2 regions of the Mesobacillus sp. MER 48 genome follow, and region 2 is predicted to be linked to the other one. Evidence: a T-box and tRNA genes for the amino acid it is inferred to sense, from the RefSeq annotation. Region 2 holds a T-box; the other holds one or more tRNA genes.

Region 1 (8,081 bases), on a different contig from region 2:
TTTTTCATTCATTCAATATAGACCGATACCGGTCCCTGAACTTGTCATGAACTCCGGGACCACTCAGGAAATGTATATTAACTTTGGCTGGCGTGGCTGGGAAGGTGCTTTTCCTACTTCAATTATGAATGTCTGCTCTGCTAATTCGAATTCGGATAAGAAAACTATTGTTTATTACGATGAAGCAATTGAAACATCAGTCAGGCGGATTCAGCCATTAACTAGTTATTATCATAAAGATCCACGACCAGATAAGTTTGGCGGCACTTCCCTTACAGGAGTCCATCCATATATGGGGAAAGGGATACCAGCTTTAACGGGAAGCGTTTTGTTTACCGATTTAGCCCGCAAGGATGAATCGGCAACTTCAGTTAAAGGAGTATTAGCTTACACTAGGGTAAGGCCAGACTGTAAACTAAATGATTATAGTATTATTGAAACTGACTACAATTTTGGTTCTGAATCTGCTTATTATGTTAGTTTGGGAGCGAATCTGGACCAAACCAGATTATATTTGGGGGTTTATGGGTCGATGAAAGTGACTGACTTTAACAAGGGTACAATTTTTGAAATCATTCCTTGAATCTTGAACCCTATCTAATTTCTGAGGGCTTTATCTGCCAGGCAATAGTGAGAGATTTGGCAGACACTAAATTATTAACCTTTTTAATCTTTTAAAAATGTTCAATGCAATTTCAACCCATAACCAGCTATAAAGGAAAGCAAATAAAAGGATCCCTGCGGTTGTAAGAAATGAAAAGGAATCTGAAACGACTGGTCCTAAAACGGGAAAGTCGAAGATAAGTAGCAAAATGATAATTCCCGGCATTAAAAAAATAGTCCCTGCCGCAATAATGCTTAATCTCTTCCTAAAAAACCAAAATGCTGCTCCTATGCCCAGTCCCAACAGTCCTGTTGTAAAGGCGAATACAATTAATTCACTTGGCTGCAGAATGAATAACAATATAATGGTCAGAAAGTAGGACATTACACCAAGTGGAATGGAAAACATTGAACATAACAAAATAGGTGCAGTGGCGAGCGGACTAAAAAATAATCCTATACCTGGCAAAAAGCCTCCAGCTGCCTGTAGCATAACTGATATACAGGCAAAAAAAGACCCCAAAATGAGCTTCATCGTTTTATTGCGTTTTTTGAATATCAGTTTAGATAAACGCACTTCATTAGAAATAGGCTTAAAAAAATACAACTTTCCACCTCATCTTAAATGATATATGGCTCACCGTACCGTACATTATATTTATCATTATTAGAAGTGGAACTACTCTTATTGTTTCGAAAATAAAAAGGAGCATTGATGAGACACCCAAAAAGTTAGATTTCACTCTAACTTTTTGGGTACTCAATACATTATTTGCACTGCTTTTTAATTAACATTTACCTTCCCAACCATACCTTCCTGGAAGTGATACCGGCATATCAATTCATAAGTACCCTTCTGTTCTGGTTTCACGGAAATGTTTTTTTCTTTTCCTGGCTGGAGCTCGATGTCAATCCCAAGCTTTTCCACTGTAAATGTATGCTCTTTCTTCCCTTTGTTTCTCAATTTCAAGGTTGTAGTGATTCCGTTTGGAATGCTGATAACTTTTGGATTAAAGTAATTATCATTCAACTCTACCTCAATCATATTAACATTCTCCATTGGTTTAGTTGCAACACCAGTTTCGGCAAAACTACTATGTAAGCCTATTGTTGTCACAACCGTGAACAATGCTACAAACAAAATCAATCCTGTAACCAACTTTTTCACAGGCATTTGCTATCCCTCCTTTCCTAATCCTTATTTTTTTCTAAGTTAAATGAAATTATCACTCTAAATTAACGGGAAGCAGGAAGAAGGTATATTATCAGCAGCTAATAATAAAAAAGCTCAGTTAGGCATTGAGCTTAACTGAACATTTTGAAGGGAAAACGGCAATAAGTTTTGAAAAAGTAGTGGCTGATTGATTCCGCCTGCTTGTCTGGTAAAAGAAGTGTTGGCAAAACAAAAAAGCCTCCATCCCTTGTTATATAAGAGATGGGGGCTTTTTCAAAAGTATGATTCCTACTGGGTTCGAACCAGCGACCTCTACCCTGTCAAGGTAGCGCTCTCCCAGCTGAGCTAAGGAATCGTTCTAAGTTGTCCTATTTAATGAGGACATTAATTAATATATACTGGATTCAGTATAAAGTCAATAATTTTTCCCCATAAAAATTATCTGGATTATGAATTTCTTATACTTTGGATGACCCTTTTAATATACTCATCTTCATGAGGCACAAAATCCTTTTTGGAGGCCAGCATCTCTTTTGGTTTCTTTTCGCCTTCCTCACTTACCTTGAAACCTTTGAGCCTTATTTCACTGGATTTAGCAAACCATAGATCTTCAAAATCGGTCATGCTTGCCACCATGATCCCTGAGACCTCATCCTTTTGCAGCTGGAATGTTTCTAAAGGCTGATGTTTCTTGTACAAGAATACATGGCAAAACTCTCTATCAATGAATTCTGGACTGATCAGTGAATCTTTGATGGCACCTAACGTGTGTAAATCTTCAACAGTCACGTCGATTCCGAGTTCTTCCTTTACTTCCCTCAAGCCATCAAGAGGGCTTTCATTAGCCAGAATATGCCCCGCTGCGGTGATATCCAGCAATCCTGAATAATCTTTCTTAGCGGAACTGCGAACTTGAAAATAAAGAAAGTCCTCCCCGTTTATCCGCTCTGTAAACCAGCAATGGAATGTCTCATGCCAGTGGCCAGCTTTATGGACATCGGACCTCGGTGCTTTTCCCAGGCAAGTCCCCTGTTGATCAAAAATCCTAAGCATTTCACTCTCCATCCATCACACCTCCATTCCAGATTATACCACTCCACACTTACAAAAACAACGAACAGGTGTTCTAAAATAATTGAATAAAGAACGAATGTTCGGGTATAATGTAATTATAAAAGATAAGGAGTGAATACACATGAATTTCCTTTTGGAAAAATCACTAAAAGAAAACCAGCCTGTAGAAATGATTTATTTTGCAGTCGATAACCAGATCACACAGCGAAGGATCATTGTAAAAGAGATCAGGGGGAATTACTTTAAAGCATTTTGTTTCCTTAGAAACGAGGAACGCTTATTCAAGGTTGAAAACATCCTATCCATCATGCCCGAAAAACGGCACTTCCTTAAAACCAGTTAAAAAAGAAGCCCCCGGAATGAGGACTTCTTAAAATTAACTAACTGTACTTGGTTCAGGTGTATTGTTTCTCTTGATCAGTATTTGCAATGCAATGAGTAGAACAAAGGAACCAAGTCCGATTATATCCGTAATTTTTTCAGGATAAATCAGCATTAAGCCGCTTACAACTCCAATTATTCTCTCGTACCAGAACAATTTCCTCAGCCAGAAACCAATAATACCTGCACCAATCAGCATCATGCCGGCAAGTGCCGTAAACACCACCCAGATAAGGTAATACCATGTTGTATCAATCATTAACAATTCTGGAGACAATACGAACATATAAGGAATGATGAACGCTGCTATTGCCAGCTTTGCTGAGTTAACCCCTGTTTTTATTGGTTCACCGCCTGACACACCAGCTGCCGCAAATGCCGCCAGCGCTACTGGAGGTGTAATATCAGCGATGATCCCGAAATAGAATACAAATAAATGTGCAGATAAATCAGGTACTCCCAGCAAAATGATGGCCGGTGCTGCAATGGTTGACGTAATGACATAGTTTGCTGTTGTCGGTGACCCCATTCCTAATACCAGGGATGCAACCATTGTAAACGCCAGGGTGAGGAGTAAATGTCCTCCGGCAAGATCCAACAATCCATTGGCTAGCTTCAGGCCAAGGCCGGTTTTGGTTACAACCCCTACGATAATACCAGCAGCAGCAGTTGCAGCCGCAACACCTAACGCCGTGCGTGCCCCATCGACAAGCGCATCAATTACATCTCTGAAACCAATCCGAGTTTCTTTCTTTATCGCACTAACCACCACAGTAATAACAATACTCCATAGAGCGGCTCTCATAACACTCATTCCGCTTACCATCAGGACAATTACAGCCAATATTGGCAATAGCAAATAGATTTTAGCCAGAACTTCTTTGCGGTCAGGCATTTCTTCATCCTTCAATCCGCGCAGGCCGACCCGTTTTGCTTCAAAATGTGTCATGATCCAAATCCCGGTAAAATAAAGCAGCGCTGGAATGGCTGCAGCCTTAGCGATATCCCAGTAAGTGATGCCGCCGCCAATGAATTCCACCATCAAGAAAGCAGCTGCACCCATGATAGGCGGCATAAGCTGGCCACCGGTAGAAGCAGCTGCTTCTACTGCTCCAGCAAATTCTTTACGATATCCGAGCTTTTTCATCATAGGAATCGTAAATGAGCCTGACGTGACTACGTTAGCCACGGAACTGCCGCTGATTGTTCCTTGCAATGCACTAGAAAAAATCGCTACCTTTGCCGGACCACCAACTCTTTTTCCAGCGATAGAAACAGCAAGATCGTTAAAATATTGGCCAACGCCTGTTTTCACTAGAAACGCGCCAAATAACAAGAATAAGAAGATAAACGTAGAAGAAACCCCTAATGGTGTTCCTAAGATACCTTCAGTTGTGAAGAACATTGTCTGGATCAAGCTGTCAAGTTCAAGTCCTCTGTGTGCGAGGAAACCCGGCATATATGGACCATACAATGCATAACCCAAAAACAGAACCGCAATAACCGTAATCGGCAGTCCTACCGTTCTCCTGGTCGCTTCGAGGACGAGTAAAACAGCAGCAAGACCAATGTAAAAATCAACCGGAGTAAGACGCCCAACCCTGTTTACCAGTTCATCAATCATTAATGGCCAATAGGCACCTACAGCTATTGCGATAATCGCCAGTAAAATATCGTACCATGCGACTTTATTATGTACACGGTCTTTTTTGCGTGCAGGAAATAAAATAAAAATCAGTGCAAGCGCAAACCCCAAATGGATGGACCTCTGCAGCTGTGCCGTCAAAACCCCAAAGATGGATGTGTACAACTGGAATAGTGAGAATGACAGCAGCATAATGAATGCAATCATGCCCATAATTCCATTTAATTTCCTTGAGGCAGCTTCAGGATCATATTTTTCCAGCAGCTCCTGCTGTTCCTGTTCAGATAAAGTTTCATTCTTCATGCTCAAGGATATTCACTCCTTTCATTTGCTGAATAACATTAATATTCATTACTTGTATCCTTACTCTCGTTCCTGGTTCAATTGCCTTGGAAAGTGGAAAGGAGACTTTACCTTGCATAAACGTGTGATTAGCCCTCACCTTGCCGACTCGCAGGTCGAAATGCTTAAACCTTCTTTCCATATTCTTTATACGGTACTTGCCATCCTGCATTTCAAAATGTTCCCCTTCTGCAATTTCTGATGGCATACCAATGGCAAAATCTTCATACTCCAATTCGTATTGCTGAATCTCATTTTGTTCGGTAATTTTATAGCTTTCAATTACATCGGACAAATGGATGGAATGTGTATACTTTATCTTAAACTTGTCCCCTTGTGCAATAGGTACATAGCATAGTATATCTTCTTCTTCAGGTTGAAGAAAAACAAGAGCTTGTTTATATGGAATATTGATTGAGATAATTAAAATTAACATAATGAGGAGCAACAGAACGAAGATCTTTTTATTGAATTTTATTGATTTCATTATCCATTCCTCGCCTGTCTGATATCGCTCAAAGAGGTTTGATAAATATTCAGTAAAAAAAGACCGGAATAGAGTTCGGTCTGTTCTTTAGTGGAACCTCCGGAGTACAAATGCAGTCCAGAAATATTTATTGACCGGGCAAAATCCACAAAAGGATTTTGTCCGGTCGGGTTTTGAATATTACTCAGCAGCTTTGATTCCTTTTTCATCAAAATACTTCTGTGCTCCTGGGTGTACGTCAATACCTACACCATTCAAAGCATTTTCAAGCTTAATTTGCTTAGCTTTTGCATGTTGTACCTGGTCAAGGTTTTCAAAAATTGATTTAGTGATATCGTAAACAACTTCATCTGAAAGATCAGACTTTACTACCAGCATTGCCAGAACAGCAACAGTTGGCACATCGGAACCCAACTTATAAGTTCCTGAAGGTACTACTTCTTTTGCGTAGTATGGATACTTTTCAATTAGTTTATCAGCCTTATCAGCCTCAATAGGAACGATTACAACTTTTTCTGTCGCAGAAAGCTCTTCAACAGCTGCAGTCGGATGTCCCGCCGTAACGAATGCAGCATCGATATTTCCGTCTTTAATGCCATTTACTGATTCATCAAAGCTTAAATCCTGCTTCTTGATATCATCAACTGACATTCCATAAGCCTCAAGGATTTGTTCTGCATTCGCTGCAGTTCCAGACCCTGGTGCACCTATCGATACCTTTTTACCTTTCAGGTCTCCAACGGATTTGATGCCTGATTTTTCAGTTGTAACGATTTGGATTGTTTCAGGATAAAGAGTACCGATCGCTTTAATATTATCGATTTTGTTTCCATCAAACATCAGCTTTCCTTCAGTTGCATAAGAAGCGATATCTGTTTGAGTGAAGGCGATTTCACCTTTTCCATCCTTAATGCTCTGCATGTTTTCAGCAGATGCTCCTGTTGTTTCCGCATTTGTATCGATACCCGTTGCATCAGACACAATCTTGGCGAAAGCTCCGCCAAGCGGGAAGTATGTACCACCCGTACCGCCAGTAAGGATGCTCATGAATTTAGGTTTTTCTTGTGATTTTCCTTCTCCACCCTTTTCGTCAGAGCCGCCGCCACAAGCTGATAGCACCATCGAAAGCACTAGCACAAGAGCAGTGAATAAAAGAAACTTTCTTTTTTTCATCAGATTTCCCCCTTTGATATATAAATGTTCACCATAATTCTACCATAAGACTTCACACAATTGTCAAACATCTTACTTGCTTACTAATTTCATGCCGGCTTATAATACATTACCTGAAAAGCTTTTTAAAAATACATATGCTAAAATCGTTTTGACGGTAAAAAGTAAAATAGCAAATCGAAGGATTTGGAGGTAAATATATGGATTATCCTATGGGCAAAATTGAAGAAATCACACTCCAAAGCAAGGAGCTGGGTGAAGATATCACAATGCTGGTCTACCTGCCTGCCAATTATTCCCCGCTGTATAAATACTCCTTGCTGATCGCACAGGATGGCCGCGATTATTTCCAATTAGGGAGGATAGGCAGGATTGCGGATGAATTCCTTGCCAAAAAAGAAATTGAAAACGTCATCATCGTTGGAATCCCATATGATTCCGTCGAAGACCGGCGCCGAAAATACCATCCAAAAGGAGAGCAGCACCAGGCCTATATCCGCTTTCTTGCTCATGAGCTTGTCCCTTACCTGGATGAACGTTATCCAACATACCAAATGGGCATGGGACGCGCTTTGGTCGGGGATTCGCTTGCAGCAACAGTTTCGTTGCTTGCCGCTATCCAGTATCCTCATACTTTTGGAAAAGTTCTGCTTCAATCACCATATGTGAATAAGGAAGTATTTTCCGCGGTTAAGAACTTCAGTCAGCCTGAATTGCTGAATATATACCACACGGTCGGCGAACAGGAGACAACCGTTAAGACGACCTCATCCAAAAACAAAGATTTCCTGACGCCAAACAGGGATCTTTCAAAGATTTTTAAAGAAAAAGGCTTTGGCTATTTTTACGAAGAATTCAGCGGAGACCATACGTGGACCTATTGGCAGCCTGACCTTAAACGGGCAATGAAGAGAATGTTTTCCTGAAGTATGCTTCTTTATATTATATATAACAAAAATTTGTTATAATGAATGGTAAATCATAATTTTCAGTTTTCTTAACTGAACGAGATGCAACACTATAATGAAACGGGGGTATTTAGATGAAATTCGGTATTGTCATTTTTCCATCAAAGAAGATCCAGGATTATGCTAATTCGTTGAGAAGGCGCTATGATCCACATTATGCATTAATCCCGCCACACATCACCTTAAAGTCTCCATTTGAAGCGACAGAAGAAGAAATCAAGGAAATCGCCAATA
Region 2 (8,081 bases):
AAGACAGCTGTCAGCCAGGCGAAGGCCGGAGCAGATATCATCGCACCATCAAACATGATGGACGGATTCGTTGCCGCGATTCGCTTTGCTCTTGATGAGGCAGGATTCCAGGATGTGCCCATCATGTCCTATGCAGTAAAATATTCTTCTGCATTCTATGGTCCATTCCGCGAAGCAGCAGAAAGCACACCGCAGTTTGGTGACCGCAAATCCTACCAGATGGATCCAGCAAATCGCATCGAAGCAATGCGCGAAGCTGAATCCGATGTAGTGGAAGGCGCTGACTTCCTGATCGTGAAGCCGGGCATGCCATACCTTGATATCGTCCGTGACGTGAAAAACAACTTCAACCTTCCAGTTGTCATCTATAATGTCAGCGGGGAATATTCCATGGTCAAAGCAGCAGCACAAAACGGCTGGATTGATGAGAAGAGCATCGTCATGGAAATGCTGACAGGAATGAAGCGTGCCGGCTCTGACCTGATCATCACTTACCATGCGAAGGATGCAGCGCGCTGGCTGAAAGAACAGTAATCAAGCTTCTTGCTGCAGGACATCAGATTAGCTGATGCTGTAAAAAAGAGGCACAATCAAAAGAAATGAGGGATATTATGCGCTCATATAATAAATCGATTGAAGCTTTCAAAGAAGCAAAGGAACTTTTGCCAGGCGGGGTGAACAGCCCGGTCCGCGCGTTTAAATCTGTCGATATGGATCCAATTTTCATGGAAAAAGGCAAGGGTTCAAAAATCTATGATATTGACGGCAATGAATATATTGACTATGTATTATCATGGGGACCGCTGATCCTTGGCCACACAAATGATAGGGTCGTGGAAGGAATCAAGAAGGTAGCTGAGCTTGGTACAAGCTTCGGTGCACCAACTGTTGTCGAGAATGAGCTTGCACAGCTTGTCATTGACCGTGTGCCATCGATCGAAATGGTCCGGATGGTATCATCGGGAACTGAGGCAACGATGAGTGCATTGCGCCTTGCGCGTGGATATACAGGCCGTAACAAAATCCTGAAATTTGAAGGATGCTACCACGGCCATGGCGACTCGCTGCTCATCAAAGCTGGCTCAGGGGTTGCTACACTTGGTTTGCCTGACAGCCCAGGTGTTCCTGAGGGTGTTGCTAAAAACACGATTACAGTGCCTTATAACGATCTTGAGAGCGTTCGTTACGCATTCGAACAGTACGGAGATGACATCGCCGGCGTCATCGTAGAACCAGTAGCGGGAAATATGGGTGTCGTGCCGCCAGTGGGAGGCTTCCTTGAAGGCTTGCGCGAAATCACTAGCCAGTACGGAACAGTATTGATCTTTGATGAGGTCATGACAGGCTTCCGTGTAGGCTATAACTGTGCTCAGGGATACTTCAATGTAACGCCTGACCTGACCTGCCTTGGAAAGGTAATCGGCGGAGGGCTTCCAGTAGGAGCTTACGGCGGAAAGCGGGAAATCATGGAGCAAATCGCCCCGAGCGGACCGATTTACCAGGCGGGTACACTATCTGGTAACCCGCTGGCCATGACAGCCGGACTCGAGACTTTAAAGCAGTTGACTCCAGAATCTTACAAGGAATTTGAGCGCAAAGCCGATATTCTTGAAACAGGACTAAAAGCAGCGGCAGAAAAATACGGAATTCCGCATACCATCAACCGCGCAGGCTCGATGATCGGCATTTTCTTCACCAACGAAAATGTCATCAACTACGAAATTGCCAGGACATCGAATCTGGAATTCTTCGCGGCCTACTACCGTGAAATGGCAAACGAAGGAGTATTCCTGCCGCCATCACAATTTGAAGGCCTGTTCCTGTCAACAGCACACACAGACGAAGACCTGCAAAAAACAATCGAAGCAGCCGAAAAAGCATTTGCCAAGCTGCAGAATAAATAAGCTCATTAGACACCTTTCAATTGAAGGGTGTCTTTTTCATTTTGCAGTAAATTGAGGGGTTAGGAATATATTTTATTTTTAAGGAATATAATCGGTTTCTAAGGAATATATTTATTTTTTAAGGAATAAATTATCGGTTTTAAGGAATATATCATTACTTTTTAGGAATATAGCATTCTGCGTTATAAATTGGACCATATTCTTTAGAGATAGCAGTGTTGCTACGGCCACTTCATCTCATTTTTATGTTCTAAATTATCATAAAAGTAAATACAGACTCATAAAGTGTTAATGACATAGTGATTTTACGTTTAAGGAATGAAAGGAGGAGTCGCTTTGTCTCAGGGGAATCAATCGTGCCTGCGATTTTCACTAGAGGAGTCAGTGTGGTTTCAAAGAGGACAGGAAGTCGCGGAGCTTGTCTCGATTTCACTCGATCCCAATATAACGATCCAGGAAAATGAGCAATATGTATCCATTCGCGGATCTCTGGAATTGACAGGGGAATATACTTGCTATGAACAGCAGCATGAGGAAGATGGGGAGGATCAGCTATCGACTCTAAAGTACGTCCATTCTGTCATGGAGAGGGATGAAGGAGTTTATGAATTCCTTCACCGGTTTCCGGTGGATATCACCATTCCGAAAAACCGGATTGAAAGCATCTATGACATCGATATCCAGGTAGAGGCTTTCGACTATGTTTTTCCGGAAAAGGAGCGTCTGAAGCTGAATGCCGATCTGGCGATTACCGGTCTGTACGGGGATCAGCAGCATGAAGCAGAGCAGGACGGTGTTAACGAAGAAGCCCAGGAACTGGAAATCAGTTACCGGGAAGAAGCTACAGCAGAGTTGGCGGGAACAGCCGCAGAGACAGACAATGATTATTCAGGAGAAGCAGTTGAACAGGATTTCCCGGATCCTCCGGCGTATTCCTTCGTTCAGCAGAATGAAACCTTGAATCATCAAGAAGAAGATTCCTATGAAGAAGAATTGTATGCACCGTTCAGGGCTGAAGCGAAGAAAACAGCTGCAGCGGAAGAGGCATCACAACCGGAACTGCAGGCCCAAAGGGAGCCCGAGCCAGAGTATGCTTTCAGTGATTTTAGAGGCGAGCAAGAGCCGGTTGCGGAGGTCGAGGTTGAGCAAGAGGAAGCAGAAGTGGAGGTCGAGCTGGAGGCTGAAGAAAAGGCCGTACCAGAAAGTATGCCTGCTGAAGTGGAAGAATCTCCTGAAAGCTCATCTTCTCCTTTACTGAAAAAGAAAAAGCCGAACATGAAAAAAGGGATTTCCATTGCCGAATTTTTAGCGCGGAAGGAAGAGGTTTCGGAGGTTGCCAAAATAAGAGTGTGCATCGTCCAGCAGGGAGATTCGCTTCAATCGATTTCGGAACGCTATGATGTGCCGGTACAGCAGCTTTTGAGAGTAAACCATCTGAGCATCGACCATGAAGTACATGAAGGCCAGGTATTATATGTTCCCGGTGTGGCTATTCACCAATCATAATCTTTAAAATGGAGCAATGCCTTGTCCAAAAGGAAGCTGGTTGTCAGGGCTGGCTTGGCTGCTGGCTGGGATTGTGACAGCACTAAGTATGGGCAGGTGTTTACAAGCACCTGCCCAACTCTATTCATGCATACGAGTTCCAGAAAGTAGGCGAGTGTTCCGATGGATGATCGCAATTTTTTAAAAGAAGAATCGGCAGTGTTGAAGCATTATCCAATCGAGCCGTATTTTGCGGAAGACTTTGGAAAAATAAAAAAGGTCTATACCAAATCAGGACCCTTTGCATTGAAGAAAATCCATCCATATGAAGGGACGGATTTTATCAAACATATCCAGACTCTTTATCAAAAAGGCTATAACAGGATTGTTCCCGTCTATCCGGCAAACGACGGCCGCTATGGAATTTTGCATAATAATTCACTGTATTATTTAATGCCCTGGATGCCAAATGCCATAAGGGAGGACCAATCTGAAAGGCATAAGCAGCTGTTCAGGGAGCTGGCAAGAATGCATACCCTGTCAGCCAAGGAGCTGGAAATCAGCCAGGAAGTTAAACAGGAGCATTATGAACAGACTTTGAAGGAATGGGAAAAAGAAGAAGAGTTTGTCAATGGTTTCCTTGAAAGCTGTGAGAACAGGGTATATATGTCCCCATTTGAACTGACTTTCTGTCTGTATTACATCCAGATTCGGCAGGCGATGCAGTTTGCCAGACAAAAGCTTGAGGCGTGGAGTGAAAAAACGAAAGATCAGAAGAAAACGAGGACTGTGACGCTTCATGGCAAAGTCTCGCCTGAGCATTTTCTGTTCGATGAAAGGGGATACGGTTATTTCATCAACTTTGAAAAGGCAAGGAAAGGTTCTCCAATTCAGGATTTGCTGCCGTTTCTGGCCAGGTCATTAAAAACACAGCCGAAGTATGGTGATGAAATCATAGACTGGATTTATGTATACCTGAAGCATTTCCCCTTCCGTGATGATGAAATGCAGTTATTCATGAGTTATCTTGCCTTTCCGTCAGGCATTATCCGTGTCGCAGAAACCTATCATCAACGCAAGAAAGAAGTGGATGAAAGGAAATTTGTGCAAAAGCTTCAGCGCCAGTATTGGCTTTTGAGCAATACAGGTTATGTAGTTACCAAGATGGACGAACTCGAAAGGCAGAAGGAGCAGGCCAAACAAGAGGGAGCCCAGAGCTGAAAGCGGCTCTAAGGCTCCCTAAAATATTTCGAATTTTATTGCCAAAGCGATCAGGATGAAAATCGTTAACAGAAAGACATCGAAGGTCGACGGGAAGAAAAGGGTTCGTATTCCTTGAAATACACAAAAAGGAATGATCAGCTGTGCGCACACCGCCCTCGCCGTCCTCGCCCATCTGGGGAGTGAATACGGATTATACCTCTTTCTTTTCATTACCATCCCTCCAAGCAAGTAAGATATCCCTTTTTTATTCTATGAGACATGGGCCTAAAATGTGCTGATTATTGTCACAGGATGTGGCATGAAGTATAAAATAATGAAAAATAGGAAATGATGATTGACGTCAATCATCTTTTTTAGGTAGTATAACTAATATACAAAAACCAAAAATAAAGCAAAGCATTGACAGGGAAGAGTACATGAGCAGCCAGCTTGAAGAGAGGAAGTCCAATTGCTGGGAGGACTTCTAAGCGGGAACCATGGAAGGTCGCCCTTGAGCATCGCCTGGGAACGGGATACTCTCAGTAACAGGCGACGGTGAAGAGCCGTTATCCATATTTGAGCCAGCAGCTGATCTCTGTTTTTTACCGTTGCTGGGAAAAAAGGTGGTACCGCGAACATACTCCATTCGTCCTTTTATGGCGAATGGAGTTTTTTATTTTTCCAAAGAAAAGCATTTGAATGGAGGAAAAAATGATGGAAGAGAATTTGTCGATGCCGACCAAATATGATCCTTCTTCGATTGAGCAGGGACGCTATGAATGGTGGGTCAAGGGGAAGTTTTTTGAAGCAAAAGATGATGAAACAAAGAAACCTTATACAATCGTGATTCCGCCGCCAAACGTAACCGGGAAGCTGCACCTTGGCCATGCGTGGGACACAGCTCTCCAGGATATCCTTACGCGAATGAAGCGTATGCAGGGCTATGATGTTCTTTGGCTTCCAGGAATGGACCATGCCGGGATTGCCACCCAGGCAAAGGTTGACGAGAAGCTGCGCAGCCAGGGCATCAACCGCTACGAGCTTGGCCGCGAAAAGTTTTTAGAAGAAGCATGGAAATGGAAAGAGGAATATGCTCAGCATATCCGCAAGCAATGGTCAAAGCTTGGACTTGGACTTGATTACAGCCGCGAGCGATTCACATTGGACGAAGGACTATCAAAGGCTGTTAAAGAAGTATTCGTTTCTTTATACCGCAAAGGATTGATTTATCGCGGCGAATACATCATCAACTGGGACCCGGCTGCTAAAACAGCTTTATCGGATATTGAGGTTATCCACAAAGACGTCCAGGGTGCTTTCTATCATATGAGATACCCTCTGGCTGATGGCAGCGGCCATATTGAAATCGCTACGACAAGACCGGAAACAATGCTTGGTGATACGGCAGTTGCTGTCCATCCGGAAGATGACCGTTACAAGCATCTGATCGGCAAGACGGTAATCCTGCCAATCGTGGGACGCGAGATTCCGATCGTCGGTGATGATTATGTTGATATGGAATTCGGTTCTGGTGCTGTAAAAATCACGCCTGCACATGACCCTAATGACTTTGAAATCGGCAACCGCCACAATCTTGAAAGAGTCCTTGTCATGAACGAAGATGGCTCAATGAACGCAAAAGCGGGCAAGTATCAGGGCATGGACCGTTTCGAGTGCCGCAAGCAAATCGTCAAGGACCTTCAGGATGCTGGCGTTTTGTTCAAAATTGAAGAACATATGCATTCAGTAGGACATTCTGAGCGCAGCGGGGCTGTAGTCGAGCCATATCTATCGACTCAATGGTTCGTTAAAATGCAGCCGCTTGCTGATGAAGCTATCGCACTTCAAGGCAAGGAAGACAAAGTAAACTTCGTTCCTGAGCGCTTTGAAAACACCTATATGCGCTGGATGGAAAATATCCGCGACTGGTGTATTTCCCGTCAGCTCTGGTGGGGCCACCGCATTCCAGCCTGGTACCATAAAGAAACAGGCGAAGTATACGTTGACCACGAGCCGCCAGCAGACCCTGAAAATTGGGAACAGGACAACGATGTTCTTGATACATGGTTCAGCTCTGCGCTATGGCCTTTCTCAACTATGGGCTGGCCGAACGAGGAAGCAGCTGACTATAAGCGCTATTATCCGACAGCTGCATTAGTAACAGGCTATGATATTATCTTCTTCTGGGTTTCAAGGATGATTTTCCAGGGACTAGAGTTCACGGAACAGAGGCCATTCGAGGATGTATTGATTCACGGACTCGTTCGTGCCGAAGATGGCCGGAAGATGAGTAAGTCACTTGGAAACGGTGTGGATCCAATGGATGTCATCGACCAGTATGGTGCCGACTCACTCCGCTACTTCCTGACAACAGGAAGCTCTCCAGGTCAGGACCTTCGTTACAGCACTGAAAAGGTTGAGGCAACATGGAACTTCGCGAATAAAATCTGGAATGCATCTCGTTTTGCGTTGATGAACATGAACGGCCTGAAATATGAGGAAATCGATTTGAGCGGTGAAAAATCTGTTGCCGACAAATGGATTTTGACAAGGCTGAATGAAACAATCGAGACGGTTACAAGACTTTCAGACCGATATGAGTTTGGCGAGGTTGGCCGTGCCCTTTACAACTTCATCTGGGATGATTTTTGTGACTGGTATATTGAAATGGCGAAACTGCCGCTTTACGGCGAAGATGAAGCAGCCAAGAAGACGACAAGATCCATACTTGCATATGTACTTGATAACACGATGCGCCTGCTTCACCCATTCATGCCATTCATTACAGAAGAAATCTGGCAGAACCTGCCTCATGAAGGTGAATCCATCACGGTTGCAAGCTGGCCACAGGTTGATGCAGCTCTTACAGACCAACAGGCTGCAGAAGATATGAAGCTGCTCGTTGAAGTCATCCGTTCTGTAAGGAATATCCGCTCTGAGGTGAACACGCCGCTCAGCAAAAAGGTTGATATGTTCCTGAAGGTGAAGGATGAAAAAACATTAAGCATGCTAGAAAACAACCGTGGTTACATTGTCCGTTTCTGTAATCCAGAGAACCTGGAAATCGGGCTTGAAGTCAACGCTCCTGAAAAAGCGATGACAGCGGTCGCTACAGGACTCGAAATCATCATGCCGCTTGAAGGCCTGATCAATATCGATGAAGAAATCGCCCGTCTTCAGAAGGAAAAAGAAAAGCTGGATAAAGAAGTAGAACGTGTCCAGAAGAAGCTTTCCAACGAAGGCTTCGTTAAAAAGGCTCCTGAGAAAGTCATTGAAGAAGAGCGCGCGAAGGAAAAAGACTACGTTGAAAAGCGTGCGGCAGTGGAAGCTCGCATCAATGAATTGAGAAGCTAATAAATGAAATACTGAAGACGAACCATTTTTGGTTCGTCTTCATCATGAATTGAGGTGTTTTACATGTTTGAAACATATGAGCAAGCGATAAATTGGATCCATGCAAGACTGCGTCTGGGCATGAAGCCAGGACTA

The links. A T-box is a leader RNA that pairs with one kind of tRNA and senses whether it is charged. The one in region 2 lies ahead of M3593_RS05435 (valine--tRNA ligase), so its partner is inferred to be a tRNA-Val.
Region 1: it encodes a tRNA-Val, which carries the amino acid that the T-box ahead of M3593_RS05435 (valine--tRNA ligase) is inferred to sense. The anticodon was not compared.

What each region holds. Positions count from the first base shown of each region.
Region 1 covers NZ_JAMAUR010000002.1:166,777-174,857, reverse strand. Annotated here, with positions in the region: gene M3593_RS07120 (PQQ-dependent sugar dehydrogenase) at 1-583, shown strand, start outside; gene M3593_RS07115 (YybS family protein) at 650-1,210, opposite strand; gene M3593_RS07110 (cupredoxin domain-containing protein) at 1,388-1,777, opposite strand; tRNA gene M3593_RS07105 (tRNA-Val) at 2,060-2,132, opposite strand; gene M3593_RS07100 (NUDIX hydrolase) at 2,225-2,842, opposite strand; gene M3593_RS07095 (WYL domain-containing protein) at 2,973-3,194, shown strand; gene M3593_RS07090 (TRAP transporter permease) at 3,228-5,180, opposite strand; gene M3593_RS07085 (DUF1850 domain-containing protein) at 5,170-5,706, opposite strand; gene M3593_RS07080 (TAXI family TRAP transporter solute-binding subunit) at 5,887-6,879, opposite strand; gene M3593_RS07075 (alpha/beta hydrolase) at 7,080-7,805, shown strand; gene M3593_RS07070 (YjcG family protein) at 7,922-8,081, shown strand, end outside.
Region 2 covers NZ_JAMAUR010000001.1:1,056,404-1,064,484, reverse strand. Annotated here, with positions in the region: gene hemB (porphobilinogen synthase) at 1-534, shown strand, start outside; gene hemL (glutamate-1-semialdehyde 2,1-aminomutase) at 612-1,904, shown strand; gene spoVID (stage VI sporulation protein D) at 2,241-3,410, shown strand; gene M3593_RS05450 (hypothetical protein) at 3,398-3,538, opposite strand; gene ysxE (spore coat protein YsxE) at 3,573-4,610, shown strand; gene M3593_RS05440 (hypothetical protein) at 4,629-4,823, opposite strand; T-box leader at 5,004-5,249, shown strand; gene M3593_RS05435 (valine--tRNA ligase) at 5,304-7,946, shown strand; gene M3593_RS05430 (bifunctional folylpolyglutamate synthase/dihydrofolate synthase) at 8,010-8,081, shown strand, end outside.